One region of the Exiguobacterium sp. SH31 genome, then DNA from elsewhere that is predicted to be linked to it. Evidence: riboswitches for the same ligand, from Rfam matches in the RefSeq annotation. Region 1 holds a riboswitch; the other holds the start of a gene.
The links. A riboswitch is a leader RNA that binds a small molecule or an ion and turns the genes downstream of it on or off. The one in region 1 is predicted to bind FMN.
Positions count from the first base shown of each region.

Region 2: it holds a riboswitch for FMN, as region 1 does, so the genes downstream of both, ribD (bifunctional diaminohydroxyphosphoribosylaminopyrimidine deaminase/5-amino-6-(5-phosphoribosylamino)uracil reductase RibD) here and A6395_RS03580 (ECF transporter S component) in region 1, are expected to answer to the same signal.

Region 1 is NZ_LYTG01000024.1:7,302-23,662, forward strand. Features, by position in the region: gene ytvI (sporulation integral membrane protein YtvI) at 1-902, shown strand, start outside; gene A6395_RS03525 (DUF429 domain-containing protein) at 908-1,567, opposite strand; gene A6395_RS15945 (hypothetical protein) at 1,548-1,706, opposite strand; gene A6395_RS03530 (leucyl aminopeptidase) at 1,703-3,145, opposite strand; gene ptsP (phosphoenolpyruvate--protein phosphotransferase) at 3,478-5,196, shown strand; partial or broken gene ptsG (glucose-specific PTS transporter subunit IIBC) at 5,335-7,272, opposite strand; partial or broken gene ptsG (glucose-specific PTS transporter subunit IIBC) at 7,405-8,904, opposite strand; gene glcT (glucose PTS transporter transcription antiterminator GlcT) at 9,120-9,968, opposite strand; gene A6395_RS03555 (YuiB family protein) at 10,075-10,392, opposite strand; gene A6395_RS03560 (NAD(P)/FAD-dependent oxidoreductase) at 10,522-11,733, opposite strand; gene A6395_RS03565 (NAD(P)/FAD-dependent oxidoreductase) at 12,002-12,979, shown strand; gene A6395_RS03570 (Rossmann-fold NAD(P)-binding domain-containing protein) at 13,018-13,872, opposite strand; gene A6395_RS03575 (HesB/IscA family protein) at 13,982-14,338, opposite strand; FMN riboswitch at 14,436-14,577, shown strand; gene A6395_RS03580 (ECF transporter S component) at 14,738-15,325, shown strand; gene A6395_RS03585 (NupC/NupG family nucleoside CNT transporter) at 15,437-16,361, opposite strand, start outside.
Region 2 is NZ_LYTG01000029.1:118,306-134,666, forward strand. Features, by position in the region: gene gatA (Asp-tRNA(Asn)/Glu-tRNA(Gln) amidotransferase subunit GatA) at 1-95, opposite strand, end outside; gene gatC (Asp-tRNA(Asn)/Glu-tRNA(Gln) amidotransferase subunit GatC) at 107-397, opposite strand; gene A6395_RS04680 (methyl-accepting chemotaxis protein) at 613-2,319, shown strand; gene A6395_RS04685 (alanine/glycine:cation symporter family protein) at 2,356-3,732, opposite strand; gene bcp (thioredoxin-dependent thiol peroxidase) at 3,972-4,409, opposite strand; gene A6395_RS04695 (hypothetical protein) at 4,422-5,225, opposite strand; gene pruA (L-glutamate gamma-semialdehyde dehydrogenase) at 5,396-6,940, shown strand; gene A6395_RS04705 (ZIP family metal transporter) at 6,992-7,807, opposite strand; gene ribH (6,7-dimethyl-8-ribityllumazine synthase) at 7,937-8,401, opposite strand; gene A6395_RS04715 (bifunctional 3,4-dihydroxy-2-butanone-4-phosphate synthase/GTP cyclohydrolase II) at 8,401-9,582, opposite strand; gene ribE (riboflavin synthase) at 9,582-10,223, opposite strand; gene ribD (bifunctional diaminohydroxyphosphoribosylaminopyrimidine deaminase/5-amino-6-(5-phosphoribosylamino)uracil reductase RibD) at 10,204-11,286, opposite strand; FMN riboswitch at 11,437-11,579, opposite strand; gene A6395_RS04730 (undecaprenyl-diphosphate phosphatase) at 11,671-12,483, opposite strand; gene A6395_RS04735 (homing endonuclease associated repeat-containing protein) at 12,934-13,575, shown strand; gene A6395_RS04740 (GGDEF domain-containing protein) at 13,622-15,304, opposite strand; gene A6395_RS04745 (DegV family protein) at 15,425-16,255, opposite strand.

The DNA.
Region 1 (16,361 bases):
GCGGCGTCATCGCCATCGTCGTCACCCAATTGATCCGTTACTTGACGATCGCGGCCGAAAAACTTCCAGACCAGATCGAGACGTTCACTGCCTACGTGCAGCGTATGTTCAATCAAAAAATCGCCCCGTTCGTCAACGACGCCTACGACAGCATCCAGCGGTTAAACCCTGGTCAAACGACATCGCTCGAAGGTGGCATCACTGAAATCGGCGTCCAACTCGGTGCCGCGATTGGCGTCCTGTCACGAGGTGTCGCCGGGCTCCTGCAAGACATTCTGAGCGCACTCCCGCTCGTCCTGCTCTTGTTCGTCGTCATCGTCCTAGCCTGGTTCTTCATCACGAAAGACTGGCCGTCTTACATGCGTTCGATCGAACGGTTGAACAAACGAAAAGGCTTTAAAGAGTTCGAACTCGTCATGCTCAATTTACGTTCGGCTTTGTTCGGCTATGTCCGGGCCCAACTGACCCTCATTTCCATCACGTTCGGAATCGTCTTGGTCGGGATGTTCATTCTACGTGTCGACAACCCGTTCTCATTCGCCTTGTTAGCCGCATTCTTTGATCTGTTGCCTTACCTCGGTGTCGGGACGCTCTTAGTGCCATGGGCAGCCTACGCCGCCATCTCAGGCGACTGGTTCAGCGCGATTGGCCTTCTCGTGCTCTACATCCTCGTCATCGTCCAACGTAACTTGGCCGAGCCGAAGATCGTCGGCTCTCATATCGGCCTCGATCCGCTCGCGGCTTTGATCTCGATTTTTGTCGGTCTGCAACTGTTCGGTGTCCTCGGTTTCATTTTAGGACCAGTCCTCGCGGTATTGCTGAAAGCACTCTACAACGCCCAAGTATTTCATTACATATGGAAGTTCGTCCTCGGACCGACCCAGACACCAAAAGAGCGATGACCGCGTCATCGCTCTTTTGGCTTCGGTACCGCTACGAACGGTAATCCCTCTGTTTGATGCGGATGCGTCTCTAAGCCTGTCGTCCCGGCCTCATAGGCGGCGACGGCAAGGATGCATGCGTCGATGATATCGTCGACTTTGACGTTCGACATCTTCCACTTCCACGGCGAACTTTTCGAATAGCGCCGCAACAGTTCGATCCGTTCGGCTTCGCCGGCCTCAGTCTTTTTGCTGAACTCGGCCTCATGTCCGGTCATGACGGCGAAACAGACTTCCGGATGCGACTCATACACGTCTTCTGCCGTGATTGTTTGAAACTCACGAATACGCGGCACGAGGTTCCATGCTTGCTTGCTGATTCCTTTTCCAATCAGTTCGCGGCTTCTCACATTGGCGGCTTCATACGTCTGTTCCATCACGACGTCTTGAATCGGCGGTGTGAAGATCGACGACTTCCGTTGCTTCAACCGGGCCCGCATCCACGCGTCACATGTCCGGTCCGGGTTTGAGATCGTCCCGAGATCGTTCGGCATGTCGACGAAGTGCATTGCCCCGTCAATCAATAAATCTTCCAACTGTTCTGAGATGGTCAAACACAGCGAGATGCTATCGTACGTGATTCGCACCCAGCCTCCGCGTGCCCCATCAATTCCTACTCCGACCACGGCGTCCCTCCTGAATCAAAAACAAAACTCCGAGCACCGCACTAAAGACGGATACCCCTAACAACAACTGGCTTGGCCAAGCCGCATAGCCCAGACCTGCGGCGATGGCCAAACCGATCAACATCAATCCGAATTTCAACGCTTCCATCCTTCGAGCATTGACGCGAGCGTCCGTACCATGACACCGGTCGGGCCTTTTGGACCGAGATCACTCGCCGAAGAGCGCTCGCTCGTTCCCGCGATATCGAGATGAAGCCACGGTGTGTCACCGACGAACTCGCCGACGAACGCCCCACCGAAAATCATATGACCGTAACGGCCCGGTGAGTTGTTCAAGTCGGCGACTTCAGATTTCCGAACTTGCTTGATGAACACGTCAAAGTAAGGCATTTGCCAAACGAGCTCATTTGTCGCTCGGCTCGCCGCCTCTAGCGCCTCATAGAGCGAGTCGTCGTTCGTCAGGCAACCAGTCACCTCAGTACCGAGCGCGACGAGCACACCGCCTGTCAGCGTCGCTACATCGATGATTGCTTGCGGGTCGTACGTCTTCGCGAACGTCACCGCGTCGGCAAGAACGAGTCGTCCTTCCGCATCGGTATTGAGCACTTCGATCGTTTTCCCGTTCATCGCCGTAATGACGTCGTCCGGTTTGAACGCGTCTCCTGAAATCATGTTGTCCGTTGACGGGATGACACCGAGCACGTTGACAGCCGGTTTCGTCGTCGCGAGCGTCTCGAACAGACCGAGCACGGTGGCTGCTCCACCCATATCGCCTTTCATCCCGACGATCCCGTCTTTTGGCTTGATCGAGTAACCGCCCGTGTCGAACGTGACACCTTTTCCGACGACGGCAATCGGTGCATCGTCACCGGCACCGTTGTACTCGAGCACGATCAACTTCGGCGGGATTGTTGAACCTTGATTGACGGCGAGCAGCGCACCCATGCCGAGCGCCTCCATCTCTTCTTTCTCGATGATTCGATGGCTGAAACCGTGACGATCGGCTAAGTCGACGGCATAGTCGGCTAATGCCACTGCGTCCAAAATGTTAGCCGGCATCATCGTCAACTTACGAGCGACGTTGACCCCACGCCCGTAAGCGGCACCCGCTTCGACGTCCGCTTCGTTCACGTCTCCTAAAAGTGTGATCGTCACGTCCGGTGTCGCCGACTTCGGCGCCGACTTATATGTAGGATGCTCATACGTCGCCATCTCATACGCTTCGGCGAACAAGCTTGCCACACCTGGTTCAAACGTATCGAGAGCGACCGCAACGTCCGTAAAACCGCGGCCTTTGATTTCTTTCGCGACTTTCCCGAACCAGTTCCGCAAGTTTTCGACGGACGAATCGTTCCGTTGTCCTAAACCTACGAACAACACGCGCTTGATGTTCCCTTCAAACGTCGGCACGATCGACACTTCCCCTGTTTTCGTCGAGATGTCAGCTGACTGGATGAGCGATTTGACGCGCCCGTTGAACAACGTGTCGAGCCCTGCTTCGACGGCGTCGGCCGCCCCGATTCCGACAACAATCGTCTCGTGTGAACCGGTCCAATCTAATTCAGCGAATGTGTACATTTTTGCCACTTCCCTTCTTTATATAAGGTAAGCATAACGAACTTCATCGAAATAATGAAATAGTATGCGCAATCGTCGCTAATTCTTCAAATTCAAAGGCCATCTCCTCGTTGTGACGATGATTTATTTTATGATAGGATAGGAAAGTACGCAATCAGGCATCCCTCGTGCTCGAGGCGAGGCCATTTTGTTCGGTCGAGGCTTCCCCTAGTAGTAGACCGTTGCTACTTTAATCTTCCGGGTTTTCGTTAGTTCCTTTTTCATTTCGGGTAAGAACTAACGAGGTAACCGTCGGAAAGAACACTATTTCTTTGAAGAGAGGGATTACGCTTATGTCACACATTAAAGGTATTGGCGCATCTGCAGGAATCGCAGTTGCGAAAGCATTCGTCATGGAGACACCTTCATTTGACATCCCGACGAACAAAATCGAGGACGTAGCAGCTGAGAAGGCACGCTTCCAAGCAGCCATCGCTCAGTCGAAAACTGAACTCGAAGAGATCCGCCAAATCACGCTCCGTGAACTCGGAGAAGACAAGGCAGAGATCTTCTCGGCTCACTTGCTCATCGTGGAAGACCCAGAGATCGTCTCGCAAGTGAACGAAAAAATTGAAAGCGAACACATGAACGCTGCGAAAGCGCTCGATGAAGTCGCTCAAACGATGATTATGATCTTTGAATCGATGGACAACGAGTACATGCGCGAGCGCGCAGCCGATGTTCGTGACGTCACGAAACGCGTCATGGCCCACATCCTCGGCGTCACGTTCATGACACCTGCTTCAATTTCTGAAGAAGTCATCATCATCGCTGAAGATTTGACACCGTCTGACACGGCTCAGCTCAACCGCAAATACGTCAAAGGGTTCGCAACAAACATCGGCGGTCGTACGTCACACTCGGCCATCATGTCGCGCTCACTTGAAATCCCGGCAGTCGTCGGAACGAAAGTCGCACTCGAAGAAATCAAAAACGGCGACCTCGTCGTCATCGACGGGACAGAAGGAGACGTTTTCGTCAATCCGTCTGAAGAACTCGTCAATGAATACGTCGCAAAACGTGCGTCATTCGAAGCGTACAAAGAAGAGTTGAAGCAACTCGTCAACGAAGAGTCTGTCACGGCAGACGGTCATAAAGTGAAACTCGCTGCGAACATCGGGACACCGAACGACCTCGAAGGCGTTCTTAAAAACGGTTCTGATGCAATCGGTCTTTACCGGACAGAGTTCCTTTACATGGACTCAGAAACGTTCCCGACCGAAGAAGAGCAGTACACAGCATACAAAACAGTAATCGAAGGTATGGAAGGCAAACAAGTCGTCATCCGTACGCTCGACATCGGTGGAGATAAAGAATTGTCTTACCTCGACCTACCGAAAGAAATGAACCCGTTCCTCGGCTATCGCGCCATCCGCCTTTGCCTTGAAGAAACGGACTTGTTCCGCACACAGCTTCGCGCCCTTCTCCGCGCCTCGGCTCACGGTGACCTCGCTATCATGTTCCCAATGATCGCGACACTTGAAGAGTTCCGCGCGGCGAAAGCCCTTCTTCTCGAAGAAGAAGCGAAGTTGAAAGCAGAAGGCGTCGCTGTCGGTAACTACGAAACAGGGATGATGGTCGAAATTCCTTCGACAGCCGTCATGGCGAAACAATTCGCGAAAGAAGTCGACTTCTTCTCTGTCGGCACGAACGACTTGATTCAATACACGATGGCAGCTGACCGCATGAACGAGAAAGTCTCGTACTTGTACCAGCCGTTCAACCCGGCCATCTTGAACCTTCTCCACAACGTCATCACAGAAGCACACAAAGCAGGCAAATGGGTCGGCATGTGTGGCGAGATGGCTGGAGAAGAGCTCGCGATTCCAATCCTGCTCGGACTTGGCCTCGACGAGTTCTCGATGTCGGCTTCAAGCGTCCTTCGCGCACGTAGCCTCGTGAAACGTTTGACGAAAGCTGAAACAGAAGCGATCGTCAACGACGTCCTCAACATGGATACAGCCGAAGAAGTCGTCAACTTCATCAGCCAAAAATTCGATATTAAAGCATAATCAAAAGTGGCTCTCGCAATTTGCGAGAGCCGCTTTTTTTTGCGCTTATTCCGCGCCTTTGTCATCCGTTCTAAAGTCAAGTGCTTCCCCGGCGACGACTGTCTCTCCGAACGGTACGACGACGACTTTGCCGTCCCCGTTCGTCCAAATGATCGGCGTGATGAGCGACGGGACTTTGTCACGAATCAAGTTGAGGTCGACCTCGAGCAGAATATCTCCCGCTTCGACGCGGTCACCTTCTTTGACTTTGGCGACGAACCCTTCCCCTTTCAGATTGACCGTATCAAGACCGACGTGGATGAGAATCTCGCGTCCGTCGTCCGCGAGTAAGCCAATCGCGTGTTTCGTCGGGAAGAACGTCGTGATCTGACCGGTGACCGGTGCCACGACTTGGCCGGAACTCGGCTCAATCGCGAACCCTTCACCCATCATCCGGCCCGAGAAGACTTGATCCGGTACATCGTCAAGCGACAAGATGACACCGGACATCGGTGCGAGGAAGCGATGGTCGGCATGCTCGGCCGCTTCCGGTGTGATGACCGCTTTTTCTTTCGGTTTGTACTCGCCACCTTCGATGATGGCGGCGATTTGCGATTTGAGTGTATCGGACTTCGGTCCGAAGATAGCTTGAATATTATCCCCGACTTCAAGCACACCGGCGGCACCAAGATCTTTCAGCAAGTCTTTGTCAACTTGTTTGACATCGTTCACGGTGACACGGAGTCGTGTGATACAAGCATCAAGATGCTTGATATTCTCAGGACCACCCAGACCGACGAGCACTTCGTACGGAAGGTCATCCCCAACGACAGCCCGTGCGCCTTTTCCTTCGGCGACGACGTCACGACCAGGAACTTTCAAATCGAATTTCGTGATCGCGAAACGGAATCCAAAGTAGTAGACGACCGCGAAGACGAGACCGACTGGAATGACAAGCCACCAAGCTGTTCGGTTCGGTAATACCCCGAACAACAGATAATCGATGAGTCCGCCTGAGAACGTCATCCCGATTTTAACGTTGAGCAAGTGCATCGTCATAAAGGATAGTCCAGCGAATACAGCATGAATACCAAAGAGAAGAGGTGCGACGAAGACGAACGAGAACTCGATTGGTTCTGTGATCCCCGTCAAGAATGAAGTGAGGGCTGCTGAGAAGTAAAGTCCTTCCACGTCTTTACGACGCTCTTTCGGGACCGTATGGTACATGGCGAGACAAGCGGCAGGCAACCCGAACATCATGAACGGGAATTTCCCGGTCATGTACGTCCCAGCTGTGAATTCGACGCCGTCACGAAGCTGGGCGAAGAAGATCCGCTGGTCACCTTGAACGAGGTCTCCCGCCTGGTTCGTATATTCCCCGAACTGGAACCAAAACGGCGAGTACCAAATGTGGTGAAGACCGAAAGGAATCAATGACCGTTCGACCAAACCGAAGACGAATGCGGAAACGGCTACGTTCGCTTCAATAATCGTACTTGAGAACGTATTGATGGCCGTTCCGATCGGCGGCCAGATATAAGCCAGCGCAATCCCGATCACCAAACTGAACGCGGCGGTCGCAATCGGAACGAAACGTTTCCCGGCAAAGAATCCTAAGAAGTCCGGCAACTTGATGTTAAAGTACTTGTTATACGCGAACGCGGCAATCAAACCGGCGATGATACCACCGAATACCCCCATTTGGAGCGTCGGGATACCGAGTACCGATGCATAGGCAGGGTCTCCCTGGGCAATTTCTGCAGTAATCCCGTTCCACGTGCTGATAACTTTGTTCATGATCAAATAACCAACGATAGCAGCTAACCCGGCAACACCGTCTCCGTTGGCCAGCCCAATGGCGACCCCGACGGCGAACAACAGACCTAAATTGGCAAACACGATATCCCCGGCATCGGTCATGACTTGCCAAATGAGGACGAGTGCATCGTTTGCCAAGAAAGGTAACAGCGAAACGAGATCAGGATTTTGGAACGCCGTACCAAATGCAAGTAATAGACCGGCTGCCGGCAAAATCGCAACCGGAAGCATGAGCGCCTTCCCGATCCGCTGCAATACGCCAAACACTTTCTTCCACATCATGGTTCCTCCTTTTGTCAGAATACTTACTTTTCCCCATCTGATACCAGGCTGAAACCGTTTCCCCATACAAAAAAGCCAACCCTTAACGGATTGGCTTAATACTTAGTTTGCTTTCTTTTCGTTACCTGAAGCGATGACCGCTTGCATCTCTGATTTCAATGCATCCGAACGTGGTCCAAAGATCGCTTGAATGTTGTTACCGACTTCAAGGACACCAGCTGCCCCGAGACGTTTCAACTCTTCTTTGTTCACTTGGCTCTTATCTTTCACTTCGACGCGAAGACGTGTGATACATGCGTCAAGGTGTTTGATGTTTTGCGAACCACCGAAACCAACGAGGATATCTTGTGCAAGTTCCGAACCAGTAGCAGTTGATTGCTCAACGACTTCATCTTCACGGCCCGGTGTTTTAAGGTTGAACTTGCGGATTACGAAACGGAATCCGAAGTAGTAAATGACTGCGAACACGAGTCCGACTGGAATGACGAGCCACCATGCTGTCTTCCCTTGAAGGACACCGAAGAGCAAGAAGTCGATCAAACCACCCGAGAACGTCATCCCGATTTTGACGTTCAAGATGTGCATGACCATGAATGAAAGGCCAGCGAAGACTGCGTGTACTGCGAAGAGCAAAGGAGCAACGAACAAGAATGAGAACTCGATCGGCTCAGTGATACCTGTCAAGAACGATGTAAGTGCTGCCGAAGCCAAGAGACCACCGACGACCGCTTTACGCTCAGGACGTGCTTCATGGTACATCGCGAGTGCTGCAGCTGGAAGACCGAACATCATGAACGGGTACTTACCAGTCATGAACGTACCGGCTGTGAGCTCTACACCGTCACGAAGCTGCGCGAAGAAGATCGCTTGGTCACCGCGGACGACGTTACCCGCCGCATCCGTGTATGATCCGAATTCAAACCAGAACGGTGAGTAGAAGATATGGTGAAGACCGAATGGAATCAATGAACGTTCGATTAAACCGAAGACGAACGCCGCGAACGTGCGGTTTTCAGTCAACATGAAGTTTGAGAACGTGTTCAATCCGCCTTGGATTGGTGGCCAGATAACAAGCATAGCAAAACCAGCGACGACAGCCAATACCGCCGTGACGATTGGGACGAAACGCTTACCAGCGAAGAAGCCAAGGAATTGTGGCAATTCGATGTTGAAGTACTTATTGTATGCCCAGGCCGCTATCAGACCGACGATGATACCACCGAAGACACCTGTTTGAAGTGTAGGGATACCAAGGACTGACGCGTATGCCGGGTCACCTTGTGCGATGATCTCAGGTGTGAGTTCGAGCCAAACACCCATGACTTTGTTCATGATGAGGAACCCGACGATGGCTGCGAGTCCGGCAACGCCGTCCCCTGCTAAACCGATCGCGACACCGACTGCGAATAAGAGTGCTAAGTTCGAGAAGATAATGCCGCCTGCTTGCTCCATGAGCTGAGCAAACTTGACAACGCCTGCGTTCGTCAACCAACCAGCGCGTGACGTAAGCGTCGGGTTTTGCATCGCGTTACCGAATGCGAGAAGAAGACCAGCTGCCGGCAAGATGGCTACAGGAAGCATAAGCGCTTTACCGACTTTTTGAAGAACACCAAAAATCTGCTTAAACATGATAAATCCTCCTTTTGAATTGTTTGTGCTGAAACCGAACGTAGATGTCAGACAACCGACGTATCTAAACGTTTTCATAATGAACGTTTATAAAAACAGAAACAGGCATGAATAAGGTATAGAACGTAGACTTCTCCTCAATAGAGAAATCGTAGCCGTTCCACTCCTTACTCATGCCTGATCGAATCAGTAACACGTAAGATACGTGGTATCAGTTATCTACTTGTAGTCAGTCGCTGGAGATGCATCGTCAAATATGTCGCTTCACCTCGTGGGACAGGACGCTTCAATTCGCGTTCCATGATACCCATCAGCTCCCAAGCAGTACTATAGCATAGCGGATATTCTTCACGCAATACCTTTTCAATTTTTTGTGGGGCCTCGACCGTCTCACCCGTCGCAACCCGCTCAACAGCGTATCTTAAGTGACGAAGTAAGCGCTTATAATCGAGTGAAGTCCGATCCATTTTGACGTTCAAACGACTCTCAATCGTCTGAACAATCTGTCCGATGATTTGGTTGTGCCGGTTCACTTCGAGGACATTTTTAAACGTCGTCGCCGAATGGATATGGAGCGCGATGAATCCGACCTCGGCATCAGGAAGCAACACATCGAGGCGCTCATGGATCATATCGACGATTCGTTCGGCGAGCACGAACTCGTTCGGATAGAGCGATTCGGTCTCGAGCAAGAACGGATTCGTCACTTCCATCCCCTGTTCAATCCGTTTCATCGTAAAGAACAAGTGATCCGTCAGGCCGATATGGATATGTTGATCGACTTTTTTTCCCGTATTGCTCTCGATGAAGCCGACGATGTCTTGCATGAAGGCGAGGAAGTCTTCATCGACGTGCTTCACGAGTTCACGATACTGCGACTGCTCTTCTTTATCCGTCAATTGATATACTTTCTCCGGGACGCTGGCCGGGTCGACGAGATCGCCCGCTTTCTTGCCGAAGCCAATCCCCTTCCCAAGCAGAATGACTTCCGGATCCGCATCATGTTGACAGATGACGACGCTATTATTCAACACTTTTTTGATCGTATACATCGGTAATGTCATTCGTATCGCATCCCTTACTCATTAAATCGTTATCTTATCTAGTATATCGGTTCAGCTTCTAAAAAAGTAGGCGGAAACCAAAAAAAGACGAACATTTCTGTCGTCTTTAAAACATCGAGTAACCGCTCTTACGCAAGTACCGGATGGTGACCCCTGCCAAGATGGCACCGAGCAATCCGAATCCGAGCATAAAAATGTCGAGAAACTGCAGACCGAGCAGACGCTCATAGACGTTCGCGAGCGCGGTCGATGTTTCCGTGACGTAGCTTGACAGCTTGACGTTGTCGATCATCATGATGACGAAAATCGGATAGATGAACACAAGCGTCCACGTCTTTTTGAGCAGCATATTCAAAATGAACCCGATGCTGAAGAAGATGACTAAATATAAAATCGCGCCAATGACGGCTTGGATGATGTGCATGTGATTGCCCCCTTTTCCCGTTGTCTATTATACCGAAAAGAAATCCGCTTGGTCAAAGAAGTTCACTGAATCGTTGACATGAAAAAACAGCCCGTTCAAATGAACAGGCTGCTCGTCGGCTCAACCGAATCAGAATTTACCTTTTTTAAGGACGAGACCGTATTTTTTGAGCTCGATAAAGTGTTTGTTGTCGATGACTTTCTTCATAAATGAAGCGTTACGACCGAAGATCTTTTTGCCCATGACGATTCCGATTCCATCGTTATGACCAAGTGACGCGACCGTCCCTTTGCTCTCATACGTGAACTTCGAAGTCGACTTACCGTTGATGAGTGCAGCGATGTTTTTCGCCACGTTGTGCGCTTGTTGCGTCGCGATTTGCGCCGTCGGCGGGTACGGACGGTTCGAGACAGGATCCATGACAGCTGAGCAGTCACCGATGATGAAGACGTTATCGTGACCAGGGGCACGGTTGTCCGCCTCGACCATAACACGGTTACGGACCGCTTCGAAGCCAGACTTCTCAACGATCGGGCTACCGCTGACGCCGCCTGTCCAAAGGATCGTGTTCGCTGCGATCGTCTCTGTCGTCTCACCTTTGAGTGGACCGAACGTGACGACACCTGGCTCTACACCTTTGATGCCGTTGCCGAGTTTCATCTCGACGCCGTTACGCTCGAGCCATTTTTGCGCATACGTCGTGAGTTCCGGGTCGAACCCTGGAAGAACCGTTGGCGCTGCCTCGATGTTAACGATGCGGACCGCTTCACGGGGAACATCGTACTGTTTGCAAAGTTCAGGGACACGGTTGACGAGCTCACCGAGGAACTCGATACCTGTGAATCCGGCACCACCGACGACGATCGTGACGAATGAACGGTCAGATGATCCGTTCGTCTTGTATTGTGCGAACGAGTACTCAATATGTTCTTTAATTTTACGAACGCTGTTGAGCGAGTTGATCGTCATCGCGTTCTCTTTAAGGCCCGGGATACCGAACGTTTCCGGTACGCCACCGAGGGCGAAGACGACGTAATCGTACTCGACAGTCGATCCGTCTTCGAGCATCACTTGTTTAGCTGTAGTATCGACGCGATCGACGATCCCTTTGACAAATTTAACGCGTGACGCATTGACGACGTCGTTAATGTAGACACGAGCCTGCTCAGGCTTCATCGTTCCAGCCGCCGGCTCATGAAGCCAAGTCGTTTGGTAATGGTAATCGTGTTTGTTGATCAACGTGATGTTTGCATCTCCAGCCGCAAGCGTCTTCTGAAGGTTTACTGCCGTGATGAGTCCACCGAAACCTGCGCCGAGGATAACAATGTTAGGTCGTTTCATGTTCATTTCCACCTTATTTTAAAAGTTTTGTTTTCCTGAACAACTATGTTGTGTGTTTTTTCACATAGACGTTCACAATAAAGCCTAATTCTTGTTCAACCAATGTTCACAATTGCTTCCCGTTCATTGTACGACGTTTAATCCGTTTTCTCAATGAAAAAGCTTATCTTCTTGAATTTTTTTCGAAAGTATTGCATCTTTGTACTGAATGGATTTAGTTCACGTTAGACCATATAATAGAAGTACACGCTTCATGAGGAGGAATTCGATGAAATCGACGAAAGATGTAGTCATTATCGGTGGTGGTCCAATCGGACTGTTCACCGCATTTTATGCAGGTATGCGCCAACTCGATGCGACGTTGATCGAAAGCTTGCCGCAACTAGGCGGGCAATTATCGACGCTCTATCCAGAGAAATATATTTATGACATCGCCGGCTTCCCGAAAGTGAAGGCCCAAGATCTAGTCGACCAACTGAAAGCGCAAGCCGATCAGTTCGAACAAGATTATCGCCTTGGCGAGACGGTCGAAACGGTCGAGCGACTCGAAGACGGTACGTTCCACATCTCGACGAACAAGGACGAGTACCATACGAAAGCGATCATCATCACAGCCGGCAACGGCGCGTTCGCCGCACGTCCGCTCGGACTGGACGGTTGTGAAGATTATGCGAACCTTCATTACTTCGTCGACAGCATGGAGAAATTCCGCGACCGTCGCGTCATGATTGCCGGCGGCGGCGACTCGGCCGTTGACTGGGCACTCATGCTCGAAGGTATCGCCAAAGAAGTCCATATCGTCCACCGTCGTGACCGCTTCCGGGCTCACGAGCATACGGTCGAACAAATGAAGGCCTCGACGATCAACGTCTGGACGCCTTATAATATCGAATCGCTCTCAGGTGCGACGCATATCGAGTCGGTCGAACTGACGGACAAAGACGGCGCATCGAAGTTCGTCGACATCGACGACTTGATTTGTAACTACGGATTCGTCTCATCGCTCGGCCCGATCAAAAACTGGGGCATGGAGTTTGAGAAAAACACGATCCGTGTCGACTCACGAATGGAGACCACAGTCGCAGGCATCTTCGCTTGCGGTGACATCGCCACGTATGAAGGCAAAGTGAAATTGATCGCGACCGGCTTCGGTGAAGCACCGATCGCCGTCAACCAAGTGAAGCAGCTCGTCGACCCGACAGCGCGTCACCCACAACATTCAACCTCGGTATTTGCCGGGAAATAAAGACTGGCCTCTCATCTGCGAGATGAGAGGCCGTTTTTTCATTTGCGGATCGTCTGAATGATGACACGGTCGATCCAATCATCGAGTTGCGTGAACACGAAGCCAGCTTTTTTCGCCTCGGCGTTCGACATGTAGTAGTCGACGTCCGTATCGTACGGGGACGACTCCCCATCCTTGATGATTTGGACCGGTTTCCCGACGTGCTGCCCGATTCGTTCCATGAGCGCACCTAGCGAGATGAGGCCGTCGCTCGCGGCGTTGAACGGCCCCCTCACATCGGCACGGCCGACCCATTCCAAGAAAGCTGCCGCCTCGAAACTCGAGATGAATCCCATCAACGCCTCCGGGTGATGTAATACGATCGGTTCTTCGTTCCGAACCGCGTCGACATAAAATTTTAACCGGTCGGTGTAATCATCCGGCCCTAGGACGATCGGCAAACGCACCGTCGTGACCGGGAACGAGGCCCGATGGAAGAAGTACGATTCGGCCTCTCGTTTCCCTTGTCCGTAATCGTGTTCCGCGTCGAGGTGATATTCATGATGGAGCGGATTGAAGTCACTCTCTTTTAAAGCTGCCTCTGGAGCATAGACGGACATCGTCGACGTGAGCACATATTTCCCGACCCGGTCCATGAAGGCATCTGTCGCGATCTTCGCCTGATACGGATTGAAACAAATATTGTCGTAGACGAGGTCATACTCGTTGCGTGCGAGGTCTTTCATCGTCGCGACCGACTGACGGTCGCCTTTAATGGAGCGGATGCCTTCCGCTTCCGGCACTTGCAGCTGTCCGCGTGTGACAATCGTCACGTCGTCCCCGGCTTCAGCGAGCCGCAGTGCGAGCCGTTTCCCAAAGTAACGTGAGCCACCAAAAATCAACACTTTCCTCATCACTCCTACCCCCTTCTCATCCTTCTTCCACCAATATTCCCGTTCATTTCCTCTCATTAACATACTCACCAAAAAAGGTTGCCGAACATGTCGGCAACCCGTCTATCATTTAGCAATCCCCGGGCGTGCCGGCGTTCGCCGCCGTCCGGAAACTCGAGCCGCAACCGCACGTCGCGATCGCATTCGGATTTTTGATCGTGAAGCCGCCACCGAGCATCGACTGCTTATAGTCGATTTCGAGCCCGTCGACGACACCGTGATCAGCTTCGGCGACGATGACGCGGACGTCATGATGGTCGAACTGAACATCCTTGTCCGTCTTGTCTTCATCGAACCCCATCCCGTAGGATAGGCCGGTACACCCACCACCTTGGACTTTAATGCGTAAGAACTGGGCTTCAGGGCGTTCGGTCTGTTTCATCATATCGATGACTTGTAGTGCGGCTGGTTCTGTCAAATGAATCATCTGAACTCCTCCTCATTTATCTTCACTTCAAGTCAACTGACTTGTGATTTTGTGAAATATCTTGTATAACTAAACTGTAACAAAAAAAATTAAATCGTTCCATCTTCGGGGCAGGGTGAAATTCCCGACCGGCGGTATTGAAGACAAGATCTTCTCAGCCCGTGAGCGAGCAAGGCGTTGCTTGCTGATTTCGTGAGATTCGAAAGCCGACAGTAAAGTCTGGATGGGAGAAGATGGCGGCATCCGACCGATATTCGGATGTTTTCTTTGGCGTGGGCATTCCTACGTGAGAAAACATCTATTTCGTATGCGCGTAAACTCTCCCGATTGTATGATGCAATCGGGTTTTTCTATGCGACGGGTGCCATTCATCAAGGAGCGACAAAAGGAGAGATTTTGATGAAAACAACGCGCAACAAACGATTGACAACACTGGTGACGCTATCGATGCTCGGGGCAATTTCATTCGTCCTCATGCTCTTTAACTTCCCGCTGCCTTTCCTGCCACCCTTCCTAAAAGTGGATTTCAGTGACATCCCAGCGCTCGTCGCCGGAATCGTCTTCTCGCCACTAGCAGGCGTCGTGGTCGTCGCTCTAAAAAACGTCCTCTACTATGTCTTTAACGGTGGCGGCGTTCCGGTCGGTGAAGTCGCGAACTTCTTTGCAGGTGTCGCATTCATGTATCCGGTCGCTTGGTTCTACCATAAACGTAAAACGAATAAAGCGCTCGCTTCAGGCCTCGTGGCAGGTACGATCACGATGGCGCTCAGCTTGGCGATTTTGAACTACCTACTCATCTTACCAGCTTACGCGTTCTTCTTCGGAATGGCCGAGATGGCCGATCCGGCAGTCAAGACGAACCTCGTCCTGTACGGTATCTTACCGTTCAACTTGATTAAGGCATTATTGATCACCGCCTTGTTCGTCCCGCTCTTCCTGAAGTTGAAGCCGTGGATCGAACGTCAACAAATGCAACTGCAAGCTTAATACACAAGCACCCAAAGGAACTTCTCCCTTGGGTGCTTTTTTCGATGCGGATAGTTAAATGAACGAACAAGAGCACCCACCGCAGTGAGCGCTCTTGTTTGTGAATAACGATTAGAGAAGAAGACCAGCGAGAGTCGCTGACATCAAGTTCGCAAGCGTACCTGCGAGAATCGCGAGGACACCCATACGTGCGATGTCGTTACGACGGTTCGGAGCCATACCACCAAGACCACCGAGAAGGATAGCGAGTGATGAGATGTTGGCGAATCCACAGAGTGCGAACGCGATCATCGCTTCTGTACGAGCTGACAAATCACCTGAACCGATGATCGGTGCGAACTCAGAGAAGGCAACGAATTCGTTCAAGACGAGTTTTTGTCCAAGGAAGCTACCGAATTGTACGGCATCTGCCCATGGCACACCGATGACGAACGCGAGCGGTGCAAACACATAACCGAGAATCAATTGAAGTGAGAGACCGTCAAAGCCGAACAAGCCACCGATTCCACCGAGGATCAAGTTGACGAGTGCGATCAATGAAACGAAGGCAAGAAGCATCGCACCGACATTCAATGCGAGGAACAAACCGTCTGACGCACCGCGAGCGGCCGCATCGACGAAGTTTGCTGCTTTATCTTCTTCATCTTCAGCAATTTCGATATCATCATCCGGAGTTTCTGTTTCAGGAACAATGATTTTTGCAAACATCAAACCGGCAGGCGCGGCCATGAAGCTCGCGGCGAGCAAGTACTCGAGCGGAACACCGAGTGCGGCATATCCAGCAAGTACCGAACCGGCAACTGATGCGAGACCACCAACCATGACGGCAAACAATTCTGATTGTGTCATTGTTGGAAGGTAAGGCTTGATGACGAGCGGTGCTTCCGTTTGACCGACGAAGATGTTCGCCGTCGCTGAAAGCGATTCTTTACGTGACGTACCGAGTGCTTTTGCAAGTGCCGTACCGAGGATACGGATGACCCATTGCATGACGCCGATGTAGTAAAGAAAGGCAATTAAAGAAGACATAAAGATG
Region 2 (16,361 bases), on a different contig from region 1:
CGGTCAAATGATTCTTTGACGAGGTCCGTTACCGTGACCTCACCTTCTTTTAATAAGGTATGTAGCTTGGCTACACCGTGATCGAATAGTGTCATGAAGGGCCTCCTTACTCAAAGACGGCTGGGACGCGGACTTGGCCGTTCTCCCAATCAGGCGCCATCCGTTCGACTTCCTCGCGGGGAAGTGACGGGCGGACCTCATCTTTGCGCATTACGTTTTTCAAATCTAGGGCATGGGTCGTCGGGATGACGCCCGTTGTATCAAGTTCATCGAGTTGCTCGGCGAACTCGAGGATTTTTGTCAATTGCTCCGTGAAGTGCGTCACTTCATCTTCCGTGATCGCAAGTCGGGCGAGTCCGGCGACGTGCCGAACTTCAGCTTCAGTGATTCGAGCCAAAGGTTCCACCTCCAACAGTTTTCAATACATCGTTCATTATCATACCACTTTTCCATAAGACAAAAAAGAAAATCCAATCCGGTCAAAGATGATCATTATTTGAAAGTTAGGGAATTGCGCTAGAATATTGACTCGTTTCAAAAAACGGCTATACGGTACACGGGCAATTCTCATTATGCTAAGAGAGTAGCAAACATTTCCCGAGGAGGATCATTATGTCAATCCGTAACAAATTGATCGTCGCCTTTACCGTCCTGCTAGTCTTATTACTCGGTGTGAGCGGCTATTCATTCTATGCGTTGAACGCCTCGAAGGCAGCCCAACAAGACATGAACGTCTCTTGGGTGCCCGGCATGGACCAAATTCATCAAGTCGACAAGCAGTTGCTCGAGATTCGCCAGCAGATGATGCGCCACGCTCTAGTCGAGGACGAGGTGACAAAGCAAAATGTCGAAATCAGCATTGAGACCGGCATCACGATTTTAAAGCAACAGCTGACCGGCTATGAGTCGACAATCAACAACAACAAGGCCGCCCGTGAACTGTTCGATCAGGCGACGACACAATGGACCACATTCCAGACAAACATTGAGGAATTGATTCGCATCTCGAATGAAGAAGGACAAGCCGCGGCCGACGCCTACATCCGGGACACGGCCACGCCGAGCGCAGACGCCCTGTCGAATACGCTCGGTCTCCTCGTCAACTTGAACCGCGATGGGATTCGTTCTGACATCGAGACTGGTGAAGCGTTGTTTGCACAAGTCCAACTCACGCTCATCGTCATCATGATCGCCGCTGTCGTCTTCACCGTACTCATGATGGTGTTCATCTTCCGCTCCATCTTCGAGCCGTTGAAAGAGTTCAAAGTGAAAATGCGCGAACTTGCCACGAGCCAAGGCGATTTGACGACGTCGATCCCGGTGAAGCGACGTGATGAGTTCTCCGGGCTCGCACGCGACTTCAACCAGTTCATCGCCAACCTACGCCAACTCATTTTACAAGTGAACGGTGTCTCACGCGGCGTGAACGAGCAGTCCGCCCACATGTACGACGAATTGAAAGCGCTTGATTCGTATATGACGACGACCGCCGCAACGACCGAGGACTTGACGGCCGGTATGCAACAGACCGCGGCGAGCGCCCAGGAAATGAACACCTCGGCGTCAGACATGGAACGGACGCTTCACAACATCGTGACGATGGCGGCCGAACGAAAAACCGAGGCTGAACAAGTCGACGCCCGGGCCATGGCGCTCCGTACTCACGCCGTCGAAGCGAAAGCGTCAGCGATCGGCGTCTTGTCCTCGACACGACACAATCTCGAACGGGCCATGCATGACGCCAAGGCCGTCCGCGAGATCGCGACGCTCACGAACGATATTTTAGACATCGCGGCGCAGACGAACCTGTTATCGCTCAACGCCTCGATCGAAGCGGCACGGGCCGGTGAAGCGGGACGCGGGTTCGCCGTCGTCGCCGACGAGATCCGTAAACTGGCCGAGACGAGCCGGACGACCGTCGAACGGATCCAAGCGATTTCGAAGACCGTGCTCCATTCGGTCGACCATTTGAACGAGACGTCGAGCGAGATGCTCGGTTTCCTCGATACGAACGTATTGAAAGATTACGACCAGCTCGAAGAAGCGGCTGAGCGCTACAGCGAAGACGCCGGGCGCTTTGAGGCAACCGCCTCTGAATTCGCCGAAGCGGCCACCGAACTCGAACAATTGACGTCCGGTATGATCGGCGTCATTCAAGACGTCGCCGTGACGGTCAATAACGGGGCGCTCGGGACGCAAGACATCGCCGAGAAAGTGACGTTGTCGGTCGACCGGTTCAGTGAGTTGAACCGTGTCACGGAAGCATCGCAACGGAAGATGGACGAGTTGAGCGAGTTGATCGGCCAGTTCAAAGTGTAAACAAAAGGACGCACTCCCTCGGGAATGCGTCCTTTGTCATGCGGCCGACTGTTGCCGTTCTTTCCGTATCTCAAGTTCGAACCGCTTCGTCTCGGCGACGACGACACCCGACAAGAACAACAGACCGATCAAGTTCGGAATCGCCATCAGACCGTTGAAGACGTCCGAGACGGCCCAAATCAAGTTCAAGTTCGTCGTCATCGCACCAAGTCCGGCGACGACAATGTACACCAGCCGATACGGTACGATCGCTCGCTCCCCGAGCAGGTAATGGACCGATCGTTCCCCGTAATAGCACCAGCCGATCACGGTCGAGAAGGCGAAGAAGACGAGCGAGATCGTGACGATGAGTTCCCCGATCGGTCCAAGGAAGTAAGCGAACGACGCTTGCGTCAGCTCGATCCCTTGCAGCCCTTCCGTATATTGACCGCCCATGACGATCGTCAGCCCGGTGATCGAACAGACGATGAGCGTGTCGATCAACACTTGTGTCATCGAGACGAGCGCTTGCCGTCCCGGGAAATCCGTCTTCGCGGCCGCGGCCGCAATTGGTGCCGACCCTAGCCCAGCCTCGTTCGAGAACACGCCACGCGCGACACCGTAACGGATCGCGGCACCGAGTGCCCCGCCGCCGATCGCTTCGGCACTGAACGTACTCGAGAAGATCGTCGCGAATGCGGACGGGATCAAGTCAAAGTTCATGACTAAAATGGCGAGCCCGGCCCCGACGTAAGCGAAAATCATGACCGGGACGAAAATCCCGACGACTTTCCCGATCGATTTGACGCCACCGAGGATGACGAACCCCGTCAGGACCATCATGATAATACCGGTCGCGAACATCGGGACACCGAACGACGTGTTCAGCGCTAAACTGATCGAGTTCGTCTGGACGCCGTTGCCGATACCAAACGCGGCAATCGAGGCGAACAAGGCAAACGTCATGCCGAGCCAACGTTTTTTGAGCCCGTGTTCTAAATAGTACATCGGGCCGCCCGCAATCTCACCCCGCTCATCGACGGTACGATACTTGACGGCGAGGATTGCCTCGGCGTATTTTGTCGCCATACCGATGAACCCACTCAGCCACATCCAGACAATCGCCCCCGGTCCTCCGAGGACGATCGCGGTCGCGACCCCGACCATGTTGCCGGTACCGACCGTCGCTGCTAGCGCCGTCATGAGCGCTTGGAAGTGTGAGATGTCGCCGCGTTGCCGTTTTCGTTTTTCGGCTTCCGCCCCACTCTGCTTTTTCGGGATGAACGCTTCTTTCAAGCCGAACCCGAGCCGTGTCACCTGGATGAATCCGAGCCGGAACGTCAAGAAGATGCCCGTCCCAATCAATAATATGAGCAAGTGTGGTCCCCAGACGAGGTTCGATAGACTCGTCACCCAACTTTCAAACTGCTTCACATGATGTTCCCCCTATGTATGTATTCGCTTGATTACTGGTTTATATTTTTCAGAACATTCACAACTTCGTCAAGTCGACGCGAGGTGAAATCATACCGATTCCGCGTAATGTTTTTGTAATATATCTGTTCAACGCTCGGTTTTATCTTGTTTCTAACGTTAGTATTTGAAATAAAAATGTAACGATTCACTTCAGCAAAAAACCGACCTCCCCTATCGGGAAATCGGTTGGGTCCAACTTATTTGGCGAGCGCCGCGACGACCTCGTCGACGTGACCGTTCACTTTGACACTGCGCCACTCCTCTTCGATGTAACCGTCCTCGTTGATGAGGAACGTCGAGCGGACGATGCCGTAATACTCTTTGCCGTAATTCTTTTTCAACTGCCAGACACCGTATAGTTCTGACACTTCATGCGTGTCATCGACGAGCAAGTCGAACGGCAAATCGTTCTTCTCGATAAAGTTTTGATGCTTCTTCTGGCTGTCGGCCGAGATGCCGATGACGACGGCCCCGCTCATCTTCGGTGCGGCGTCACGGAAATCGCACGCTTCGGTCGTACAGCCCGGCGTCGCGTCTCTCGGGTAGAAATAGAGGACGACTTTCTGGCCACGATAATCTTCGAGTGCGACCATGTCCCCGTTTTGGTTCGGTAGTGTAAATGTTGGTGCTAACATCTGATTTCCTCCTTATCCGAACGACGGGTCGACGAGCTGTTCGTCATATCCGTCGATCGCTTGTTCTAGTTTTTGTTTGAGCGGGTCGAGCACTTCGAGATAGTCGACCGGGTCTTCCGTCGCGGCCGCATCGCGGAGCGCGGCCTCATTATCGATATACCACGTCTGATACGCTTTAAAATAATCGGTCATGATCGTTTGGTTTTCCGGTACGGTGAGCGTCTCTGACATGAGCAAGAAGACGTTATTGTCCGCCTCGAGCGCGACATAGTCCGTCTGGGCGTTGACCCGGTCGTAAATCGGTCCGGCCTCATCTTCCGGCACCTCGGCGAGACGGGCGTTCGCTTCAGCGTTCACCCCATACTCGCTCGCTTCAATCCCCGTCAACAACTCCCCGACCTCACCGATCACGTCAGCCGGGACCAAAGCCGGTGTGACGACGAGCGACCAATCGTCGCCTTCCTTGATCGCGACTTTGGCGAGCCGGTTCGGCAGTTCGTTCCCGTCACCATCCTCCATCTCATGGACGATATAGGCGACGTCCTCGTCCTCGTTCACCCAACTCTCGACGATGTCACCCGGCGTCAAGTCACGCGTCACGGCACCCGTCGCCGGGATGTCGGTCCGGGCAGCAGCGTAGTCGATGTCTGCGAGCGCCTCGGCGTCCCCGTCACGGAGCGCTTGTTGATACGATTCATACACCGTCTCGACCGCGTCCGGGAGCGGTCGTTTCGTCTCTTCGACCGGTGCTGCCTCTTCATTCCCGCAAGCGCCGAGCATGAGTGTAAGCGCAAGTGGCAACATCCATTTTCTCATCCAATCATTCCTTCCTCGATCGATCTCTTTTCACCATCCTACCACGACTGAATTTGGAGCGGAAACGACACGCTTTTCCGGAAAATTGTTTCACTAGGATTTCATGAAGAATTCCGATACAATACAGACGTAAGCGCTTAACTGCATAATCACTTTAAGGGGGAACGAGAATGATTCCATACAAACATGAACCATTCACAGACTTTACAAACAAAGAGAACGCTGCCTTAATTCAAGCGGCGATCGAGAAAGTGAACGGGGAGCTTGGTCAGGACTATCCGCTCGTGATCGGTGGGGAAAAAGTGACGACGGAAGGTAAGATCACGTCTTACAACCCGGCCAATAAAGACGAAGTCATCGGACACGTCTCGAAAGCGAACCAAGAACTCGCGGAACGTGCGATGCAAGAAGCGCTCAAAGCGTTCGACACGTGGCGTCACGTCGACCCGTCTGTCCGTGCCGACGTCTTGTTCAAAGCGGCGAACATCGTCCGTAAACGGAAGCATGAGTTCTCGGCCTACCTCGTCAAAGAAGCGGGCAAGCCTTGGAACGAAGCGGACGCGGACACGGCGGAAGCGATCGACTTCATGGAGTACTATGCGCGTCAAATGCTCGAACTCAAACCGGGTAAGAAAGTCGAGAGCCGTCCGGGCGAGTACAACCGCTATGACTACATCCCACTCGGGGTCGGGATTGTCATCAGCCCATGGAACTTCCCGTTCGCGATCATGGCAGGGACGGCCGTCGCGGCAATCGTCGCCGGTAACACGATCCTCTTGAAGCCAGCTTCGACGACACCGATCGTCGCGGCGAAATTCGTCGAGGTCATGGAAGAAGCGGGTCTCCCGAAAGGCGTCCTCAACTTCATCCCGGGACCGGGCGCTGAAGTCGGCGACTACCTCGTCGACCATCCGAAGACGCGCTTCATCAGCTTCACTGGTTCACGAGACGTTGGTCTCCGCATCAACGAGCGCGCCTCGAAGTTGAACGACGGCCAAATCTGGCTCAAACGTGTAATCGCCGAGATGGGCGGAAAAGACACGATCGTCGTCGACGAATCAGCGGACCTCGAACTCGCGGCCCAGTCGATCGTCAAATCGTCGTTCGGCTTCTCGGGACAAAAATGTTCAGCTTGTTCACGCGCCGTCATCGTCGATAGCGTGTATGACACGGTGCTCGACCGCGTCATCGAATTGACGAACGAACTGTCAGTCGGAAACACGGAGCAGAACGAACACTTCATGGGACCGGTCATCGATGCGGCCGCGTTCAAGAAGATCACGTCGTACTTCGACGTCGCGAAAGAAGAAGGACGCATCGTCACGGGCGGTAAAGCGGATGACTCGACCGGCTACTTCGTCGAGCCGACGGTCGTCGCCGACGTGGCACCGAAAGCACGTCTCATGCAAGAAGAGATCTTCGGGCCGATCGTCGCCTTCACGAAAGCGAAAGACTTTAAAGAAGCGATCGACATCGCCAACAACACCGAGTACGGCTTGACGGGTGCGGTGCTGACGCGTGACCGCTCGAACCAAGAGTACGCACGCCAAAACTTCCACGTCGGCAACTTGTACTTCAACCGTGGTTGCACAGGCGCGATCGTCGGCTATCAGCCGTTCGGCGGCTTCAACATGTCAGGGACCGATTCAAAAGCAGGCGGACCGGATTACATCCAGCTCCACATGCAAGCGAAAACGACGTCAGAGACGTTTTAATCCAGGAAGGTACGACGGGACATCCCGTCGTGCCTTTTTTCTGTGTCGGCCTCACCCTAACGCCACGTCTAAAATCATCATGACGGTAAATCCAAGCATCAAGGCGATCGATGCCAAGTCCTTATGGCCATTCTCTTGCGACCCCGGGATGACTTCTTCGACGACGACAAAAATCATGGCCCCCGCGGCAAAGCTCAATGCGAACGGCAGTAGCGGCTCCATGACAAACACCGCCCAAACGCCGAATAAGGCGGCGACCGGCTCGACGACGGCCGACAGCTGTCCGTAGAAAAAACTCTTTCGTCGTGACATCCCGTCCCTCCTTAACGGCAGCGCCACCGCCACGCCTTCTGGAAAGTTTTGAATCCCGATCCCGATCGCGAGCGCGATGGCACCCGTCAACGAGGCCGATGGAAAGTCAGCCGCGACCGCCCCAAACGCGACCCCGATCGCTAGCCCTTCCGGTATGTTGTGCAACGTGATGGCTAAGACGAGCAACGTGCTGCGCTTTCGTTTGAACGGGCCGATCCCTTCCGCCTCACTGAGCGGGGAAGTCGGATGCAGGTGCGGAATCAGTTGATCGATGCCCCATAAAAAGAATCCGCCCATTAAAAAGCCGACCGCGGCCGGGAACCAGGCCGGCCAAGCGTCCTGTCCTGCCATCTCGATCGCCGGCGCGAGCAGCGACCAAAAACTGGCGGCAATCATCACCCCGCCGGCAAATCCGAGCATCCCGTCCATCAGCCGTTGATTGATCGATTTCGTCGTGAACACGACAGCCGCCCCGAGCGCCGTCATGCCCCATGTGAACAACGTCCCGAGCAAGGCCTGCATGGTCGGACTCAGTTGAGCCACCCCGTCCCACATCGCCATCGCCTCCCCTTAAGCTTTGTATGCGCGCCCTATTCTTTTCCCGTCGTCCCTGCGTCGCTAATCCCGATTTGAACAATCAAAAAAAGAGGAGAGCGACGTCGCTCTCCTCCGTTACAATTCTATTTAAAATGTGCGCATCAAGTTCGCCATCTCGATTGCCGCTGTCGCTGCTTCCCAGCCTTTGTTTCCGGCTTTCGTACCGGCCCGCTCGATCGCTTGTTCGATCGTCTCTGTCGTCAAGACGCCGAAGATGACCGGCACTTCCGACTGGTAGCTCGCTTGGGCGACACCTTTCGCTGCTTCGCTACAGACGTAGTCGAAGTGCGGCGTCGCCCCGCGGATGACCGCTCCGAGCGTGATGACGGCGTCATACTTCTTGCTCATCGCCATCTTTTTGGCGACGAGTGGAAGTTCGAACGCGCCCGGGACGAACGCGATCTCGACGTCGTCTTGCTCGATGCCGTGGCGCTTCAGCGCATCCTTCGCCCCGTCGAGCAAGCGCATCGTGATCAAATCGTTGAACCGTCCGACGACGATCCCGATTTTCAAGCCTTTACCAACCAAGTTACCTTCAAATGTATGCAACATTATTCTTCTCCTCCAAAATGATTCATTTTTTGTTGTTTCGTTAAGCGATAGCGTTCATTCTCGGCGTGCTCCCCGACGATGATCGGGACGCGTTCGACGACGGTGATGCCGCACGCCTCCAAGGCGTCGACTTTCTCCGGGTTGTTCGTCATGAGCCGCACGTTCTTGACACCAAGGTCACGCAACATGCCCGCGCTCACCCGGTAGTCACGCAAGTCGGCATGCAACCCGAGCGCGACGTTCGCCTCGACCGTGTCGAGCCCTTGCTCCTGCAGTTCATACGCCTTCAATTTATTCAGTAAACCGATGCCGCGCCCTTCTTGACGCATGTAGAGCACGACGCCGCCCTCTTCTTCAATTTTAGCGAGTGACGCATCAAGTTGCGGACCGCAGTCGCAGCGGTAAGAGCCGAACACGTCACCGGTCAGACATTCCGAATGGATGCGGACGAACGGTGCATGTTCAAGTTCGCCTTTGATGAGCGCGACGTGCTCGTCGCGGTCAAGGACGTTTCGATAACCGATCAGGCGAAACTCACCCTTAGCCGAGGGGAGATTGACGTCCGCCTCTCGTTCGACGAGGTCCGTCTCCATATAGCGGACGAGCTCCTCGATCGTGATAAATTTCAAGTCGTGCCGTTCCGCGACGTGGACAAGGTCCGGCACTCGAGCCATCTCGCCGTCTTCACGGATGATCTCGCAAATGACGGCGACCGGCTCACTCCCTGACAGTCGAGCTAGATCGACCGACGCTTCGGTGTGGCCGCGCCGCACCGAGACGCCGCCTTTTTTCGCGATGAGCGGGAAGATGTGTCCCGGCCGTTGAAAATCGGCCGGACGCGCGTTCGCATTGGCCAGCTCGCGGACCGTGTGGGCCCGTTCGCTCGCCGAGATGCCCGTCGTCGAGTCGACATGGTCGACACTGACGGTGAACGCCGTCCCGTGTGGATCGGTGCTGTTGTCGACCATCGGCGACAAGTCGAGCCGGACGGCGACTTCTTCCGCCAGGGCGGCACAGACGAGCCCTTTCCCTTCCGTGATGAGGAAGTTCATCGTCTCGGCCGTCATCTTATCGGCGAGGACGACGAAATCACCTTCGTTCTCCCGGTCCTCGTCATCGACGACGATGATCGGACGCCCCATCTTCAAATCTTCGATTGCTTGTTCGATTGTGTGAAACATCACCATCCCGCCTTTCCGTATCCCATCGACGCAAGTGATTCGAGCGTCATGTCTTTTTGATTCACTAGCTTTTCCATATATTTAGCCAACATATCGCATTCCAAATTGACCTTATCCCCAGCCTGCTTCATCCCGAGCACCGTCTCACTGTACGTGTGCGGGATGAGCGACAGCGTGAAGCCGCGTTCAGTGACCTCATACACCGTCAAGCTCGTCCCGTCGACCGAGATCGAACCTTTAGGGACGATGAAACGGAGTAGCGACGGCTCGCAACTGATATCGATGTAGACCGCGTTCGCGAGCGGACGCTTCTTGACGATGCGCCCGACCCCGTCGACGTGTCCCGAGACGAAGTGACCGCCGAAGCGACCGTTCGCCGGCATCGCCCGCTCGAGGTTGACGTCCGTTCCAGGGCGGACCCCATCTAGACTGGACGCTTTGAGCGTCTCCGGCATGACGTCGACGGCAAAACTCGTTTGATCAAACGCCGTCACGGTCAGGCAAATCCCGTTCACCGAGATGCTATCGCCGAGCTTCACGTCTTCTAACACGATCTTGCCCGCGAGCGTGAGCCGTAGCGACGGCCCGTTCCGCTTCACGGCTTTCACACTGCCGATTTCTTCAACGATTCCCGTGAACATCGGACTCCCCCTTTCTCATGACGAGCTTGATGTCGGTACCGACCGTCTCGACCGAGCCGACCGCGAAGCGCTCGATCGCATCTAACGGTCCGGTTTGGCTCGAGCGATAGACGCCTCGGTTCCCACCGAACACGCGCGGTGACTGATACATGACCCATTCGTCGACGTATTGTCCGTCAAAGAGTGACGTCACGAGCGTCGGTCCCGCCTCGATGAGCAAACGGCCGACGCCGCGACCATGCAAGTCACGAAGGACGTTGTCGAGTGTCGAATAGTCGGCAAGCTCGATACCGTTTCGCGCGAGCTCGGTCCGTTTCACTTCATCATCAGACAGCGTATAGACGAGCACCGGCACATCTTTCGCGCTCCGGACGAGCTGACTCGAGAGCGGTAAGCGGAGCTCGCGGTCGAGGACGACCCGAAGCGGCTGACGTGTCGGCGTGTCGAGCCGGACGGTCAAGGCCGGGTCGTCGGCGAGCACGGTCCCGATTCCAGTCAAGACGGCATCGACCGTCGCCCGTAGTTCGTGGACATCACGTCTCGCTTCAGTCCCGGTCACCCACTGGCTCTCACCCGCCTCGAGCGCGACTTTCCCGTCTAGGCTCGTCGCCGTCTTCAATACGACGTACGGCCGTTTCGTCTCAAGCGAACGTAGGAACGCCGGATTGAGCGCACGGGCCTCGGCTTCGAGCAGACCGACTTCGACGTCGATCCCCGCCGCCTTCAACCGGGCGACACCTTTCCCTGCGACGAGCGGGTTCGGATCCTTCATCGCGATGACGGCGCGCTTGATGCCCGACTCGATTAGCAAGTCGGCACATGGCGGTGTCTTCCCGTAGTGCGAGCACGGCTCGAGCGTGACGTAAATCGTCGCACCGTATGCGGACGCACCGGCCATCCGAATGGCGTGCACTTCGGCGTGCGGTTCACCGGCCTTCAAGTGGGCACCGAATCCGACGATGCGACCGTCTTTGACGACGACGGCCCCGACGAGCGGGTTCACACCGGTCTGTCCGGCAGCGGACTTGGCCAATTGGATTGCTTGTTGCATGTACTGTTGCATCGTTCTCCCTCCTTGTTTCGTACAAACAAAAAGACCCTAAGGATGTCCTTAGGGTCTCGGCGGGAGGTCTCAGTCGTCATTTGGCAGGCCAAATAAGCGTTTTCTTTACAGAAAAACGTACGACGAAGCACAGGTCACGAGGACCTGTCTTTTTTCCTTCTCCCATCCAGACTATACTGTCGGCTCTAGAGTCACACTAGATCCACCGTTCGCACACGTGCGCCCGGGTCACGGACTTAGGGCTCGCGCCCATCACCGCCGGTTGGGAATTGCACCCGACCCCGAAGGAATATTTGTTTGTACGCATTTACTTTAGCGCAAAAAAGAATCGAAGGCAAAAATAAAAGTGCAAAAAAGCGCCACTCCGATGAGCAGCGCTTCCAATCAAGCCAAGAACAAGACGACGAGCAAACCGACGATCCAGCAATAGAACGAGAAGTACTTGAGCTCACCCTTCGCCATGATGTGCTGGAACCATTTGAGCGAGATGGCCGTCAGCGCGTACGAGGCGATGAACGCCAAGACGAGCGGACCGAACAGATCACGCGTCGCCGGGTCGGTGAAGAGTGCCGGCCCGTCCAAGATCATCGTCCCGAGACTGACCGGGATGAACAAGAAGAACGAGAACCGGAGCGCCGACTCTTGTTTAATGCCGAGTAACATCGCCATGACGATCGTGGCACCCGAGCGGCTGATCCCTGGGATGAGCGCGACCGCTTGGGCGAGACCGATCAAGATGGCGTCACGTAACGTGATGCCACCGTCGCCTTTATTCCCGCGCATGTTGCGGATGAACCAAAGTGCGACCCCGGTCAAGATTAACGTATAGCCGACCGTCGCGACGCCGCTGAGCGTCTCACCGATCCAATCACCGAATAACACGCCGAGCACGCCGGCCGGTACGGTCGCGACGAGCAAGAGACCGATGAACTTGACGTCGATCATCGTATCCTCGCTGCGGTCTTTCTTAAATAAGAACGTCCACAGACTGACGACGAGGCGGACGACATCTTGGCGATAAATCGTCAAGACGGCGAGGAGCGACGCAAAGTTGACGAAAATCTCGAACGACAGCCCAGGTAATTCGATGTTGAACAGCTCTTGGAAGATGACCAAGTGACCGCTCGACGAGATCGGGATCGGCTCCGTAAACCCTTGGACGAGACCAAGCAGCAAGTAAAATAACCATATTGTCATATCATAATATCCTCTTTTCTCAAATTCGCTCAATGCGGCTATTTTAGCAGAATCACAGTTTCATTGACCACCCTTAAAAAAAATTCGTATATTTTGAAAACTTTTATTGATTAGTCTGAAAATTAAATTTATTATAGAGGAGTACTCAACTGGACAACGGTGATGACCCCATTGTCCAGCTGGGTACATTTTTGTATGGAATTCATATAATTTACCAAATATAAAACTTTTTGTTTACAAATGAACCCATATAATATTAAATTTGTAATATACCTATTACCTTTTTTTTCAATCTCTCATCCGACTTTAGACCTATCACGTCCCATTTTTAACATAAAAAACTTACAAAAGCGCTTATAAATCGTAAAAACTATCCGATAGTATGATTGTAGAAGCACTTTCGTCATCATTGTCGGTTCAGATATGAGTCCATGGAAGGAGGAACCATCATTGAGTCAAACGCTATCCACTAGTACTCATCACTTATCAACCGAACAGCAACGCATGATTCACTGTATTCGTTTGCTCGGGGATTTATTAAAGGAACGTCCTCGTCGCTCTGTCTATCGTCGTTTCGCGATGGAGCAAAACTGGCCGTCTCCCGAATCGATCATTCGACAGTTCGGATCATGGGCCGAGGCACTCGCTATTGCCGGCTATGAATGGCATGGGGAAATCGCCGTTGATTTACCCGATAAAATGCCAAAATATACACGCGATGATATCGTCGAGACGCTTGCCCTCTATTCACGGGACATGGGTTCGATCATCACGCTGAAGAAATATCAAGAATGGCGGAAACTACACCCGAAAGCACCGAGCCATTACCACATCGTCAAGACGTTCGGTTCGTGGCATGACGCCTGCGCCGAAGCCGGACTTGAGGCGAGCGTGACTTACTCGAAGTCAGAGTTGTCGAACGCTCTTCGAGAAGCGATTCATGAGATGGGCTTCTCTCTTTCATTCGAGGCGTACCGAGAATGGGCGAAACGCAACAACAAGCCATCTACGAAAGCGATCTTGCATCGTTACGGGTCTTGGTCCGCTGCCATCCATGCGGTCGAGTCCGACATATTCAGCCAGAAATCATAATCATTCATTCAAAAAGGAGAACCGTTTAACGGTCCTCCTTTTTTTTTCATTGAATTCGTTCGGTCGACGTGTCACGGTAATGGGCGACACGGTCGCGACCGTTAAACTTCGCCCCGACGTACATCGCCCGGTCGGCATGTCGCAACACCGTATCGAGCTCTTCGTACTCATGGATCGTCTCGATGCCGATGCTCGCGGTCACTTGAACCCGGATCCCTTCCGTCCCGAACGGATGTGACCGGAGCGCTTGGCGGATCTTCTCACCGGTCACAATCCCCGCCGCCTCGTTCGTCCTCGGGAACACGAAGACGAACTCTTCGCCGCCGTAACGCGTGACGAGGTCACTGCTCCGGACGAGCCGGTTGAACAGGACCCCCGCTTCAATTAACACTTCGTCCCCGAACGCATGGCCGTACGTATCGTTGATCGATTTAAAATGGTCGAGGTCAACTAAGAAGACCGACAACGGATACGAAGCGACGTCGTTTAGCCGCTCTTTCGTCCAACGTTTCAACGCTCGTTGGTTCGGCAACCCGGTCAACGGATCGGTCAGACTCTCGTGCTGGAGACGATCCCGTTCATCGATCCGCTCGAGTGACCACGATAGCGTCTTGAGCAAACGGTGGATCTCGACCGCGAGTGCCTCATCATAGGCCCCGTTCGCCGTCGTCGAGATCATACAGCTGACCGCGTTCGTCGTGCTCGTCACCGGTTGAATGACGAGCGCGGAATGATGCAGTTCGCTTTGGTTCGCCTGAAGCTCCGGGTGCCACTCGTGGAGCGAATCGTACAGAAAGTATGGCTCGCTCGCGTCACGGTGCCGCTCAAGCGTATACGCATCAGCGACCGCTTCCGCTTTACGCCCCCGCACATCATAAAACGTTTGCTCCCCGTCTCGATTGATTTGAAGCCAACCGCGCTCGACCTCGACGATTTCCCGTAACCCGTTCCAAAACTTTTCAATTAACAACGCTTCGCTGTCGACGCGATAGAGCTGTTCTTTCAACCGCTCGATTTGATCGATCTTCGATTGCGTCTCTTCTGTCTGCGTCGCTTTCGACAACGCCAGCTTTAAAATCGACAAGAGCAGGAATGCTGCCATCAATCCGACATACCCGAACAGTTGGAACGCCTCGAGCGCGACCATCGTGAACAACAGCTCGAGCGAGATGACGAGCCAATCGAACCGTAACAGCCGCCACATGATCGGCAGCGGGATCCGCTCCCCGACCAAGAACCGGGACATGACGAAGCTGAAGCCGAGGACGAGATAAAGGACCGCTAAGAAGCCGAGGAGCGCCGCACCTTGCTCGAGCAAGTGGACGGTCGACCCGATCTCACCTCCAAATGAAAAGTAGACGAGACCCGGGATGACGAGTATCATCGCCTCGATCAACGTGTTGAGCGGATAAAAGTGTAAGAAGCGCCGGCGGCCGACTTTTTTGTTGAACGTCCGTGCCTGGAATGTCAACAACAGCAACTGCCCCATCAAAATTGCCGGGACGAGCCCGTACAAGAAGAACGTCATGAAGACGAACAGCTCGTGGAATGTGAAGTGCAGGTGCCGCCGCTTCAACGGGTTCATGACGAACAAGGCACCGAGCGTGTAGATGAACCAGAAGAACGCCCAATCGAACGTTTCCAGATCGGTCCACGTGTAATAGACGATCCCGATGAAGACGAGCGACCACGAGAGCCAGCTCCTTATGAGATACTTCCGAAACCGCATCGTCTTCCCCCTTTTCTTGTAACATTCTTTAATAGTATGAAGGGTTTTGGAGAAACATTCCAGTCGTTGTTTGAAAGTTGTGACAATGAAAAAACCGTGGCGTGCGCCACGGTCTGTCCGTTATTTCGCTTTCAAATAAGAAATGCCGATCGAGCCGGACCCGGTGTGGGCCCCGAGCAGCGGCGCGAGCGTGTCGACGCGGATCGGCACCTTGTCGCCGAGTTCCCGTTTCCACGACTCCGCAAGCTCTGGCACGTTCCCGTGGAAGATCGAGACGTCCGTGCATTCGCCTGACTCGATCGCCGCCCGGATGACCTCGAACAAGTGGGCTTGCGCCTTTTTATACGTCCGTACGGTCTGATACGGGACGATGAGCCCGTCCTCGAAGCGGAGCACCGGCTTCAGCTGCAGCATGTTGCCGATGAGCGCTTTTGATTTCGAGATGCGTCCACCTTTTTGCATTTGCGTCAAATTTTGAATCGTCAGTTCGATCCGGACGTCCTCGACGCGCTGTTTCATGTACGCCTCGACGTCATCAAGGGCGTCTCCGCGCTCGACGCGCTCGATCAGTTCCTCGAGCAACAGACCCATCGTATAAATACCCGACCGTGAATCGATGGCGAGCAGCTTGAACTCGGCGATCTCGGCCCCTTGGATCGACGCCGAGTACGTGCCGCTCAAGTCAGACGACAGGTGGACGGCGATGCCCATGTCATACTTCGGCTTCAACTCTTCATACAGCGTGGCGAAATCCCCGATTGCCGGTTGGCTCGTCGAGACGCGCTCGCCGGCATCGATCCAGTCGTACACCGTCTCGGCGTCGACTTCGATGCCGTCTTTATAAGGTTGATCGCCCTTGACGACGTAAAGCGGGACGATATGGATGTCTGGATGGTGTTTAATTGAATCTGGCAGGACGACCGTGCTGTCCGTAATGTAGGCAATTTTCATCTGAGCCTCTCCTTTAAAAACATAATTAGTACCTGGTAGTATTATTTTATCACAGGTGAAACGGTTTCACTAATTTTTCAAAAAATGTGTCCGTCTTCGTCAAACG